3 regions of the uncultured Albimonas sp. genome follow, and region 3 is predicted to be linked to each of the others. Evidence: riboswitches for the same ligand, from Rfam matches in the RefSeq annotation. Region 3 holds a riboswitch; each other region holds the start of a gene.
The links. A riboswitch is a leader RNA that binds a small molecule or an ion and turns the genes downstream of it on or off. The one in region 3 is predicted to bind cobalamin.

Region 1: linked by a shared signal. The riboswitch ahead of bluB (5,6-dimethylbenzimidazole synthase) and the one ahead of AAC134_RS02575 (TonB-dependent receptor) in region 3 are both predicted to bind cobalamin.
Region 2: linked by a shared signal. The riboswitch ahead of AAC134_RS04495 (energy-coupling factor ABC transporter permease) and the one ahead of AAC134_RS02575 (TonB-dependent receptor) in region 3 are both predicted to bind cobalamin.

Annotation. Positions count from the first base shown of each region.
Region 1 is NZ_CAXBOD010000004.1:91,614-95,460, forward strand. Features, by position in the region: gene AAC134_RS05085 (CoA transferase) at 110-1,348, shown strand; gene bluB (5,6-dimethylbenzimidazole synthase) at 1,409-2,152, opposite strand; cobalamin riboswitch at 2,201-2,389, opposite strand; gene AAC134_RS05095 (FAD-binding oxidoreductase) at 2,589-3,847, shown strand, end outside.
Region 2 is NZ_CAXBOD010000003.1:184,445-188,291, forward strand. Features, by position in the region: gene cobN (cobaltochelatase subunit CobN) at 1-128, opposite strand, end outside; gene cobW (cobalamin biosynthesis protein CobW) at 128-1,225, opposite strand; gene AAC134_RS04495 (energy-coupling factor ABC transporter permease) at 1,326-2,003, opposite strand; cobalamin riboswitch at 2,040-2,272, opposite strand; gene AAC134_RS04500 (DMT family transporter) at 2,323-3,285, opposite strand; gene AAC134_RS04505 (beta-ketoacyl-ACP reductase) at 3,531-3,847, opposite strand, start outside.
Region 3 is NZ_CAXBOD010000002.1:56,076-59,922, forward strand. Features, by position in the region: gene AAC134_RS02575 (TonB-dependent receptor) at 1-1,786, opposite strand, end outside; cobalamin riboswitch at 1,980-2,228, opposite strand; gene AAC134_RS02580 (ATP-binding cassette domain-containing protein) at 2,284-2,913, opposite strand; gene AAC134_RS02585 (ATP-binding cassette domain-containing protein) at 2,907-3,635, opposite strand; gene AAC134_RS02590 (ABC transporter permease) at 3,632-3,847, opposite strand, start outside.

The DNA of each region.
Region 1 (3,847 bases), on a different contig from region 3:
CGGGGCCGGAGCCGGCGGGAATCATTTCAAACTTGCCGAACGGCCGTTAAAAAAGTTGCCAACGACGGCCGGCGTTCCAGATCGGCCGCGCATCATGGGAGGGCCGCGCATGACCGACGGCTTCAACCGCGAGGCCGCCGCCGCGGCCGCCGCGCCGGGGGTGCTGCAGGGCATCCGGGTTCTGGATTTCAGCCGCTACATCGCGGGGCCCTACTGCGCCTCGATCCTCGGCGACCTCGGCGCGGAGGTGATCCGGATCGAGCCGCCCGGCGGCGCCGACGACCGCTTCCTGCTGAAGGTCGAGGGGTTCGACGACGGCGCCCAGTTCATGGCGCTGAACCGCAACAAGAAGTCCCTGACCATGGACCTTCGCAGCCCGCGCGGGCGCGAGGTGCTCAACCGCCTGGTCGCCAGCGCCGACGTGACGCTGACCAACATGCCCCCCGCGGCGCTGCCCAGGCTGGGGCTCGACTACGCCTCGTTGAAACAGGCCAACCCGGCGATCATCTCGGCCAACGTCTCGGCCTACGGGCCGCAGGGGCCGCTCTCGGGGCGCAACGGCTTCGACCTGATCGGCCAGGCGATGAGCGGCGCGACCTACATGAGCGGCTGGCCCGGCCAGCCGGTGCGCACCTCGTGCAACTATGTCGACTTCGGCACCGGGCTGGGCACGGCGCTGGGGATCATGGCCGCGATCATGCACCGACAGCAGACCGGCGAGGGGCAGGAGGTGCAGGCCTCGCTGCTGCAGACGGCGCTGACCTTCATGAACGCGGTGCTGCTGGAGGCCTCCACCGGCGTCGAACGCGCCCCGGGCGAGGGCCGCAGCCCCTACGCCGGCCCCGCCGAGCTGGCGCCCACGAAGGACGGCGCGGTGGTCGTGCAGGTCGTGGGACCGGCGATGTTCGCCCGGCTGGCGGAGGCCATCGGCCGGCCGGAACTGGCGCAGGATCCGCGCTTCGACACCGACGAGAAACGCGGCGAGGCCGGCGCCGAGCTCTCGGCGATCCTGGGCGAGTGGGCCGGCCCCCTGACCATGCAGGAGGCGATGGACGCGCTGGCGCAGGCGCGCATCCCCTCCGGCCCGGCCTTCAGTCCGATCCAGGCGATCAACGATCCGGGCGTGCGCGGGTCGGGCGTGTTCCAGGACCACCATCCGAAACCGGACGGGCCGGCGCTGCCGGTCGCGGGGTTCATCGCCCGCCTCTCGGCCAGCCCCGGCACGATCCGCGCCCCCGCCGCGGCGGCGGGCGCCGACACGCTCGCCACCCTGCGCGCGGCCGGCTTCTCGGACGACGAAATCGAGACGCTGACCGCCGAGGGCTGCGTGGTCCCGCCCGCCGCCTGATCCAGAGCCGCCGCGCCTGCCGGGCGCGGTGGCCGCGCGGGCGCCCCGGGCCGGGGGCCCTCAGGCGCCGCGGCCGCCTATCGGGTCGGCCTCGCCGGCGGCAGGCGCCGAGGGCGCAGGCGGGGTCGCGCTCCGCCCCTGCCAGCGATCGGCGAAGACCATCTCCGCGAGCGGTCGCCGGGCCGCCCAGCCGCGGGCCTGAAGCTCCGGCCCGTCGAAGAGCTCGCGCACATGGCCAAGGCACAGATAGGCCACCGGCGTGACCTCCGCCGGCAGATCCAGGATTTCGCGCAGGTCCCCCTCGCGGAAGATGCTGACCCAGCCGACCCCGATCCCTTCGGCCCGGGCGGCCAGCCAGAGGTTCTGCACCGCGCAGACAGTGGAATAGAGGTCGGTGTCCAGGTCATGCGTGCGCCCCAGCACGGTCGGCCCGCCCCGGGTCCGGTCGCAGGTGACGCAGAGGTTCAGCGGCGCCTCGCGGATGCCCTGCAGCTTGAGCTCGGAGTAGAGCGCCCGGCGCGCCTCGCCGAACATCTCCCGCGCCTCGGCGTTGGCGCGGTCGAACGCGGCGCGCACCGCCTCCCGCACGCCGGGGTCGCGGATCACGATGAAGTTCCACGGCTGCGACAGGCCGACCGAGGGCGCGGCGTGGGCGGCCTCGAGGATCCGGGTCAGCGCGGCGGGGTCGACCGGATCGGGCAGGAACTGGCCGCGCACGTCGCGACGCTCGCGGATGGCGCGGTAGACGGCGGCGCGCTCGGCGGGCGCGAAGGGCCCGGCCGGGCGGGTCTGGATCGGCTGCATGACATGTCCCCTGTCCGTGAAGCCAGCGGCCGCGGCGCCGTCCGCGCGCCTCGGTCAATGTCGTCCGGCCGGTCTTCTGACTTGGCATCCTCCCGAAGCGGCGCCTTCCCGGCCCGAGCCAGTGGCCTGTTGCCGCCCGGTCCGCCTCACAGCGCTGGGCACGTCGCGGATCTGCACCGCGTTCCCGATTATTCCCCCGCGCGTGGCGCGGCGGACACCGAACGCAACAGGGCTAGCCGCCTGCCGCCCCCGAGACAACCGCGTCCGAGGCGGGCGCCAGCGTCCGACGCCGCCGGCGACGGCGCGCCGGCGCCGGCCTCCCCTGGCCCGGGGGCGTCCGCCGGGCGCGCAATCGTCTCGCCAAGCGGGTATCGTCGGCCCAACCAATGATGCCCGGGACCCGAATCCCGGGCGCGAGGCGCATGGGAGGCGCACAATGACCGAGACCCGATCCCTCGACCGGCCGAGCGAGGCCGTGCAGGCCGCCGACGCCGCCGACGCCGCCGAGGCCCTGCGGGCGGCGCTGGCCGCCGAAGCCGAGGCCCGCGGCGGCGCCCTGCCCGCCGACCTGCTGGTCTTCGGCGCGGACATCCCCGAGCGGAACCTGCAGGACTGGTCCCGCCAGCCGCCGGTGCGCCCGCTGGCGCTGGCCCGGCCGCGCTCGACCGCCGAGGTCTCGGCCGTGCTCGCCGCCTGCGCCCGCGCCGGGCTGGCGGTGGTGCCCCAGGGCGGGCTGACGGGCCTCGTGCGCGGCGCCCACCCCGTCGCCGGCGGCGTCGCCCTGTCGATGGAGCGGCTGACCGGCGTCGAGGAGGTCGACCGCGAGGGCGCCACCATGATCGTGCGCGCCGGCACGCCCCTGCACGAGGTGCAGGCGGCGGCCGAGGCCGCGGGGCTGTTCTTCCCGCTCGATCTCGGCTCCCGCGGGTCCTGCTCGATCGGGGGCAACGTCTCGACCAACGCCGGGGGCAACCGGGTGATCCGCTACGGGACCGCCCGCGACCAGGTTCTGGGGCTGGAGGTCGCGCTGCCCGACGGGACCGTGGTCAACGCGCTCAACCGGCTGGTGAAGAACAACACCGGCTACGACATCAAGCACCTGTTCATCGGGGCCGAGGGCACGCTGGGCGCGATCACCCGCGTCGCCCTGCGCCTGCAGCCGAGGCCCGCGGCGCTGGACGTGGCGCTGTGCGCGCTGCCCGACTACGCCGCGCTGCTCTCGCTGCTGGCCGGGCTGCGCGCCCGCTTCGGCCCCGGCCTGACCAGCTTCGAGGCGATGTGGGACGAATACCTCGACACCATCACCTCGACCTTCGAGCTGCGCCGCCCCTTCGCCGCCGCCCACCGTTTCTATGCCATCGTCGAGATCTCCCGCTTCGGGGCCGGCGAGGACTCGCGTCTGCCCGACGCGCTGGGCGAGCTGATGGAGGAGGGCCTGATCGAGGACGCCCTGATCGCCCAGACCGAGCGCGAGGCCGCCGAGTTCTGGAAGATCCGTGAGATCGTGGGAGAGCTGCGCCAGAAGGCCGGGCCGCTGGTCTCCTACGACATCGGGCTGCCAGCCGGGGTCACCGACCGGTTCGTCGAGACCTCGGCCGCGCGGGTCCGCGCGCAGTGGCCCGACGCGATGCATCTCGCCTACGGGCATCTGGGGGACAACAACCTGCACCTGATCGTGCGCTCGGCCGCCTGCGG
Region 2 (3,847 bases), on a different contig from region 3:
GCCTCCGACAGCGCCGCCAGCTCGGTGTCGGCGGCGCTGACGAAGATGAGGTCCGCGGGATCCTGGGCGGGGTCGACCGGCTCGGTCCCGTCGGAGATCTCTCCCGGCGTCGCGGCGAGCAGGTGCATCAGGCGGCCGGCGCCGTCTCGGGCGTGGCGGCCGCGGTCAGCGCGCTCGAGACCGCCCCGCGGTCGATCCCCGCAAGGCCGATCACCACCAGCCGGGTCGCGCGCGCCTCGCCGGCCGCGAAGGGCCGGTCGAAATGCGCGTCCACCCGCGGGCCGACCGCCTGGATCAGCAGCCGCATCGGCTTGCCGGAGACGGCGGCGAAGCCCTTCACCCGCAGCAGGTCGTGGGCGGCGATGATCTCCGAGACCGCGGCCTGGAAGGCGGCGGGGTCGGGGATCTCGGGCAGGTCGACGTGGAAGCTCTCGAACTCGTCGTGGCCGTGCTCGTGCTCATGATCGTGGTCGTCGTGGTCGTCATCGTCGTCGTGATGGTGGTGGTGGTGCAGCTCGTGGCGCGCCTCCATGTCGGACTCGGCGCCGACGCCCAGGCCCAGCAGAACGGCAGGATCGACGGCGCCCATGGCGGCCTCGATCACCTGCACGCCGCGACGGGCCCGCGCGCGCAGGGCGGCGGCGGTGGCAGCGGCGCCCCCGTCCATCAGGTCGGCCTTGTTCACGACGATCATGTCCGCGCAGGCGAGCTGATCCTCGAACAGCTCCGAGAGCGGCGTCTCGTGGTCGATCGAATCGTCGGCGGCGCGCTGGGCGTCCACCGCCGCCTCGTCGGCGGCGAAGCGGCCGGCCGCCACGGCCGGCCCGTCGACCACCGTCACCACCCCGTCCACGGTCACCCGCGCGCGCACTTCGGGCCAGTTGAAGGCGCGCACCAGCGGCTGCGGCAGGGCGAGGCCCGAGGTTTCGATCACGATGTGCTCGGGCGGGTTGGGCCGGTCGAGCAGCGCGGTCATGGCGGGCAGGAAATCCTCGGCCACGGTGCAGCAGATGCAGCCGTTGGCGAGCTCGACCACATCGTCGTCCGAGCAGCCCTCGATCCCGCAGGAGCGCAGGATCTCGCCGTCGACGCCGAGCTCTCCGAACTCGTTGACGATCAGGGCGATGCGGCGGCCGTGGGCGTGGGTCAGCAGGTGGCGGACCAGCGTGGTCTTGCCGGCGCCGAGAAAGCCGGTGACGACGGTGGCGGGGATCTTGGCGGGCATGGGGGTCTCCCGTAAGCGAAGCGGCGCGGCGGGTGCAGGGCCCGCCGCGCGCGTCATGGGGTCAGGAGGGCGGCCCGGGGGCCGCGGCAGCGAGGCGGGGTCAGGCGGCCGAGTACAGGCGCGGCGTGACCAGGCCGGACTGCGCCAGCCCGCGCGCGCCCTTGGCCGCGCCCAGCACCGCGAGATCGACCAGCGGCTCGATCAGCACCACCAGCAGGTAGGCCCCGCCAAAGGTGGCGACCGCCGTCAGGTTGGTCGCGGCGAACCCGTCGCCATACAGCGCCCAGAACGCCACCCAGGCCACCACGCCGCCCTGGAAGGCCAGCGACAGCGCGAAGGCCTGGCTGTAGCGCAGGTCGACATAGGCGGTGCCGGGCGCGATCAGCTTCTTCGCGGCGTAGCTCAGCACGAACAGAGGCGCGAGCAGCGAGGTCACGTTCATGCCGTACTGCGGCAGGTCGAATGGCGCGAACAGCAGCCCCTGGATGGCGAGGCCGGCGGCGAGCCCGATGGCGGTCGGCGCGGCGCCCAGCACCAGGAACAGGGTCGAGCCCAGAATGAAATGCACCTCCGAGACGCCCACCGGGTAGTGCGGCAGAACCTCGAAGAACACGAACACCAGCGCGGTGGCGATGACCGAGCGCAGGGCCAGCGAGACAAGCCCGCGCTCGCGCAGGGTCTCCCAGGCCATCTTGGCGCCGACGACGGCGCAGCCGGCCGCGGTGACGTAGGAAAGGGCGAGCTTCGCGCCGGTGACGACGCCGGGTTCGATATGCATGGTCGGTCCTCCTGTCCCGTCACACCCGACGGGCTGGGGTTTCAACGGACGCGTGGCAGGTCTCCTGGCTCGCGGCTTCGGGAGGTCTCCCTCCCACGCCCGCCCCGCCTTCCCGTCTCCGGTGGCCGTGGGGCGCGCTCGCCGCATACAGTCGCGGGGGCGGCTGCGGCTTCGGGCCCCCGACGTGGGTCGGCCCTGTCCGCATTCCCGTTTTCATCCCGGGCCGCCCTGGAGGGCCGCCCATCGGAACCATGCGCTTGCTGCAGGTTTCGTCTCCCGCCGTCCCGCTGTCAAGCAAAGCGGGGGGCAAGGCGGGGGCTCAGGTCTTGGTGGCGATGGCGGGGGGGAGGGTGGCGCGCTTTGCGGCCAGCCGCTCGCGGTGGGCGATGTAGGTGGCCGAGGCCACGACGATGCCCCCGCCCAGGATCACCCAGGGGTCGATCGGCTCGCCGAAGGCGACGATGCCGAGCAGGGTCGCCCAGACCAGCTGCAGGAACTGCACCGGCTGGGTGACGGTGATCGGCGCGCACTGGAAGGCCTTGGTCATGGTCCAGTGACCGGCGGTGGCGAAGACCGCGCACAGGCTCAGCCAGGCGATCATGTTCCAGCTGGGCGGGACCCAGACCGCGAAGGCGGCCGGGGCCAGCGCGATGGTGGTGAACAGCGACAGCATGCCCACGATCACGGTCGGATCCTGGGCCCGCGTCAGCCCCTTGGCGATCAGGAACGAGGCCGCAAAGCACGGCGCCGCGCCCAGCTGCGCGAGCTGGCCCAGCTTGATCTCCTCGAACCCCGGCCGCAGGATCACCAGCGCGCCCAGGATGCCGGCGCCGATGGCCAGCATCCGGTGCAGCTGCAGCTTCTCGCCCAGGAACACCGCCGCGCCCACGGCCACGAAGATCGGCGCCACGTAGCTCAGCGCCGTGACCTCGGCCATGGGGATGTGGGCCATGGCGTAGAACCACAGCATCACGCCGACCGAGTGCACCACCCCGCGCGAGGCGAAGAACGCCCAGGCCCGGCGGGTGGGCGGCTTGCGCAGCATCGGGCGCAGCAGCGGCAGGATCAGCAGCACGCCCACGCCATAGCGGATGAAGGCGGTCTCGACCGCGGGGGCGGCGGCGCCGACATGGCGCACGATGCCGGTGACGCAGACGAACAGCAGCGTTGTGACCACCATCCAGCCGATGCCGGACAAGACCTTGCGCCGTTCCGCCTCGGCCGCCTCGGCCTCCTCGGCCAGAGCTCGGGCCTGCGCGGTCTCCGCGAGGGCATGCGCCATGGAGCGGTCGAACCTCCCTTGTGGTCCCGCCTCTCGCGGTCGATCCACGGGGACCGACGGGCGGGTTCGCCTCCCTTGATAATTCGGAACCCTTGCTTTTTCCAAGGGTCGATGACCGGTCGGCCGGAAAGTATCGGAGCGCGGCGCGCCTCCGGCACGCGAACGCCCGGCCGCGTCCCCGCGGCCGGGCGTGTCCGTTGCCGGATCGCGGAGCGGCGCCGGCGGGGCGCCCGCTCCGCGGCGCGTCAGCTCATGAACTGGCCGCCGTTGGCCGAGATCGTCGAGCCGGTGACGAAGCCCGCGTCGTCGGAGGCGAGGAAGGCCACGCAGCGCGCGATCTCCTCGGGCTCGCCGAGGCGGCCGACGGGGATCTGGGCGATGATCGATTCGCGCACCTTCTCGGGCACCGCCATCACCATGTCGGTGCCGATGTAGCCCGGGCAGACCGTGTTCACGGTGATGCCGGCGCGCGCGCCCTCCTGCGCCAGCGCCTTGGTGAAGCCCAGGTCGCCGGCCTTGGCGGCCGAGTAGTTGGCCTGGCCCGCCTGGCCCTTCTGGCCGT
Region 3 (3,847 bases):
CCCGGGCGCCGGGCGCGTAGGGCGCGCGATAGTCCAGATCCCGGTTGCCGGCGACATAGCGCCCGTCCAGCGTCACCCGCGCCCGGTCGTCGAGGAAGGAGAACGTCACGTAGCCGCCCAGCTCATGCTCCGGCCGGCGCACTTCGACAAGGCCCGTGGACTCCTCGGCGTCGAGCCAGGTGTAGCTCAGGCCCAGCGTCATCCAGTCGGTGGCGTAGAGGGTGGAGGCGACCTCGATCCCCTGCCGCTCGGAGGTTCCGGGCTGGTTGACGGGCGTGCCGACCGTGAAGGCGGGGGCGAGGTAGACCGTGCCGATCTCGTTCTTCAGGTCCTGGTTGAACCAGGTCACGTCGACCACCAGCCGGTCGTCCCAGAGGCGCTGCTCGACGCCCACGTCCCAGCCGAAGCTCTCCTCCGGCTCCAGGTTCGGGTTGCCCTGCCACTGGCCGGGGGTGAAGCCGAACTGCTCGAACATCGTGGGGTTCTGCACCGCGGTCCCGGCGGAGGCGTGCAGCCGCGTGCCGGTCGCGGCGATCCGGTAGGAGGCGCCCGCGCTCCAGGTCGTGGCGTCCTCGAAGGCGTCGTTGATGTCGTGGCGCAGGCCCAGCTGAAGATCCAGCGCCTCGAGGAAGGTGCCCCGATACTCCGCGGCGAGGCCGTAGAGCCCGCGGGTCTGTTCGTCGAGCTGGGAGGGGTCGAAGACCAGGGCGGGGTCGTTGGCCACGAAGCTCTCGCGTTCGTATTCCACCTTGCCCGTCAGGCTGTGATCGGCGGCCGCGAGGCTGGCCGCATCCAGCCCCACCGTCGCCTGCGCCGAAAGCTGAAGGCGGGTCGAGCTGGTGTCGGTCGTCTTCACGCCGTTGAGCGTGTTGGAGTCGTCCGCATGCAGGTAGGCCGCGCGAAGCTCCGATCGCAGGCGCCCCAGCTCGGCGATGGCGTAGAGGGAGCCGAGCGCTTCGGTCCGGTCATGGGCGGAGGCGTCGTCGTAGACCAGCGCCGCCTCGGTGGGCGCCGCGAAGAGCGAACCGTCGAGGTCCGAATGCCGGTCCGTGACGCGCAGCGTCGCCCCCAGCGTCAGCCAGTCGGCCGCGAAGATCTCGCCCCGGCCGTTGAAGGTCAGGTTGCGGTCGCCGTCTGCCTCGCCGCCGGGCGTGCCGGAGACGTCGAAGCCCTCGGTTTCCCGCCGGGCCAGCGACAGCGAGAACGAGCCCGTCTCGCCCAGACCCCGCACCGCCGCCTGCACGGCCCCGGTCCCGTCGGTCCCGACCTCGCCCTCGCCGGACCAGCGCAGCCCCGGCTCCCGCGCGCGCCGGGTGGTGATCGAGATCACGCCCCCCAGCGCGTTGGCGCCGTAGAGCGCCGACTGCGGCCCGCGCAGCACCTCGATGCGCTCGATGTCGGCCGCCAGCAGGCCGCCGAAGTCGAACTCGCCCTGCTCGGGGGCCGAGACCTCGACCCCGTCGATCAGCACCAGCGTGTGGTTGCCCTCGGCGCCGCGCAATCGCACCTGGGTCAGGCCGCCGAAGCCGCCGGTGCGCGAGACCTCGACGCCGGGCAGGGCGCGCAGGGCGTCCACGGCGTAGGTGGTCTGCCGGTCCTCCAGGTCCTGGGCGGTGACGACGGAATAGGCTCGGCCGTATTTCTCGGCGGCGATCGGCGTCAGGCCGCCGGAGACGACGATGGGCTCCAGCGCCACCGGCTCCTGCGCGTGCAGGGCGTGCGGGCACAAGGCCAGCGAAGAGGCGGCGAGCAGCGCGCGGGCGGGCGCGGGATGGGTGCGGGACATGCGTTCCCCCTTGGTCGCCGGCGCGCGTGCGGCCGGCGGGAAAGCGCCGCTCGAGCCCTGCGGACCCGGCGGCGCGGAGATGACGCCGAAGGGTTCGGGGGCGCTTCATGGGGGAAGGACCTCGACCCGTCAGACGACGACTGCGAAGTCACCGCTGCGGATCGAACCGCTCCTTCGCGCGCCCCGCACGGAGGAAGGATGACGAGGTTCCGGCAGGTCTCCTGGCTCGCGGGTCTGCACCGGTCCCTCGCCTTCCCGGCCCGGTCCCCTGAGGCATGCTCGGGGGGCGTGGGCCAGTGGCGTATCGAGGGTCGGCTCGCCGCTCACAGTTGCGGGGGCAGCCGCGGAGTCGGTCCCCGCATTGGGTCGACCTCACCGCGTTCCCTTTTGCTCCCGGCCGGGGGCGAACCCCCGGCGCGGAACCGGAACGGCGCGAAGATGACCTGCCGGCCGGGCGGCGTCAAGCGCTCCCGCAGCGGCAGGAGCGTCGCGGCGCCTCAGCTGGCGGGCGTTGCGTTCAGGCGCCCGTCGGCAAGTGTCAGATCCCGGTCGCAGAAGCGCCGTCGCAGGCCCGCGCCATGGGAGATCAGCAGCAGGCCGATCCCGCGATCGCGGGCGAGTGCGGTCAGCGCGCGCAGGACCCCGTCCTGCTCCAGCGCGTCAAGCTGGCTCGAGACCTCGTCGCAGACCAGGTGGCGCAGGCCGGGATGGAAGAGGCGCGCCAGCGAGACCCGCGCCAGCTCGCCGCCCGACAGCTCCGAGGGCCGGCGCGAGGCCCAGGCTTCGCGCACGCCCAGGGCCGCGACCGCCTCGGCGTCGGGCGGGCCGGCGTTGGCGAGGATCCGGGCGACGCTCCAGCGGGGATCGACGGCGAGCTCAGCCGACTGGGGCGCGTATTGCACCGGCGCCGGGCGGCCGGGGCGGGCGGGGGAGCGCGGGAGGCCGTCCAGGGTCACCTGGCCCGCATCGGCCTCGAGACGGCCGGCGAGGATCCGGCCCAGCGTCGACTTGCCCGCGCCCGACGGGCCGCCCAAACCGACTACCTCGCCCGGACCGAGGCTGAGCGCGACATCAGTCAGCACCGCGCGCCCGGCGAAGGCGAGGGCGAGGCCGGCGGCGCTCAGCACGCGGCGTCCTCGGGGATCTGGGCCCGCCACAGCGCCCGGGAGAACGGGTCGCGAAGCGCCGCGCCCTCGCCCGCGAAGGCGGCGGCGGGCGCGGTCTCGACCTGGCGGCCCTCGCGCAGCACCACGATGCGGGCGGCGACGCGGGCGAGCCGGGGCAGGTCGTGGGAGACGACGACGAGGCCCCGCCCCGTCCCCGCCAGCCGCGCCAGCAGCGCCGTCGCCCGGTCGGCGGCGGCAGGGTCGAGGCCCACGGTCGGCTCGTCGGCCACGATCCACGCGGCCCCGGTGGAGAGCGCGGCCGCCAGCAGCACCCGGCGCGCCATGCCGCCGGAAAGCTGGTGAGGGAAGCGCGCCGCCGTCTCGGCCGGAAGCCCCGCCTCGGCCAGCGTCGCGGGCACGTCGGCGCGCCGGCCAGCGAGGCGGGCGAAACGCTCGATCTGGCGTCCGACGCGCGCCAGCGGGTCGAGCGCGTCGAGCCGCTGGGGCGCCAGCGCCACCGCGCCGCGGGGCAGGGGGGCGCCGTCGAGGGTGATCCGCCCCCGCCGCTCGGCCCCCGGAGGCAGCAGGCCCGCCAGCGCCTCGGCCGCAAGGCTCTTGCCCGCGCCGGAGCTGCCGGTCAGGCCCACGAGCTCGCCCCGCGCCACGGCGAAGCAGACGCCCTCGAGCGCCGCCGGGCGGGGGGCGGGGAAGGCGACGCCCAGATCCTCGATCCGCAGGGTCATGTCGCCAGACCCTCGCGATCGCCGAGGCGGCGCAGGGCCTCGCCGAAGCGCTCGAAGATCAGGGCGACCAGCATCAGGCCGAGGCCCGGCGCCGCGGCGACCCACCAGCGGCCGGCCATGATCTCGCGCAGGGACTCGGCCAGCATCACGCCGATCGAGGGCAGGTGCGGCTCGATGCCCAGGCCGATGAAGCTGAGCCCCGCCTCGTGCAG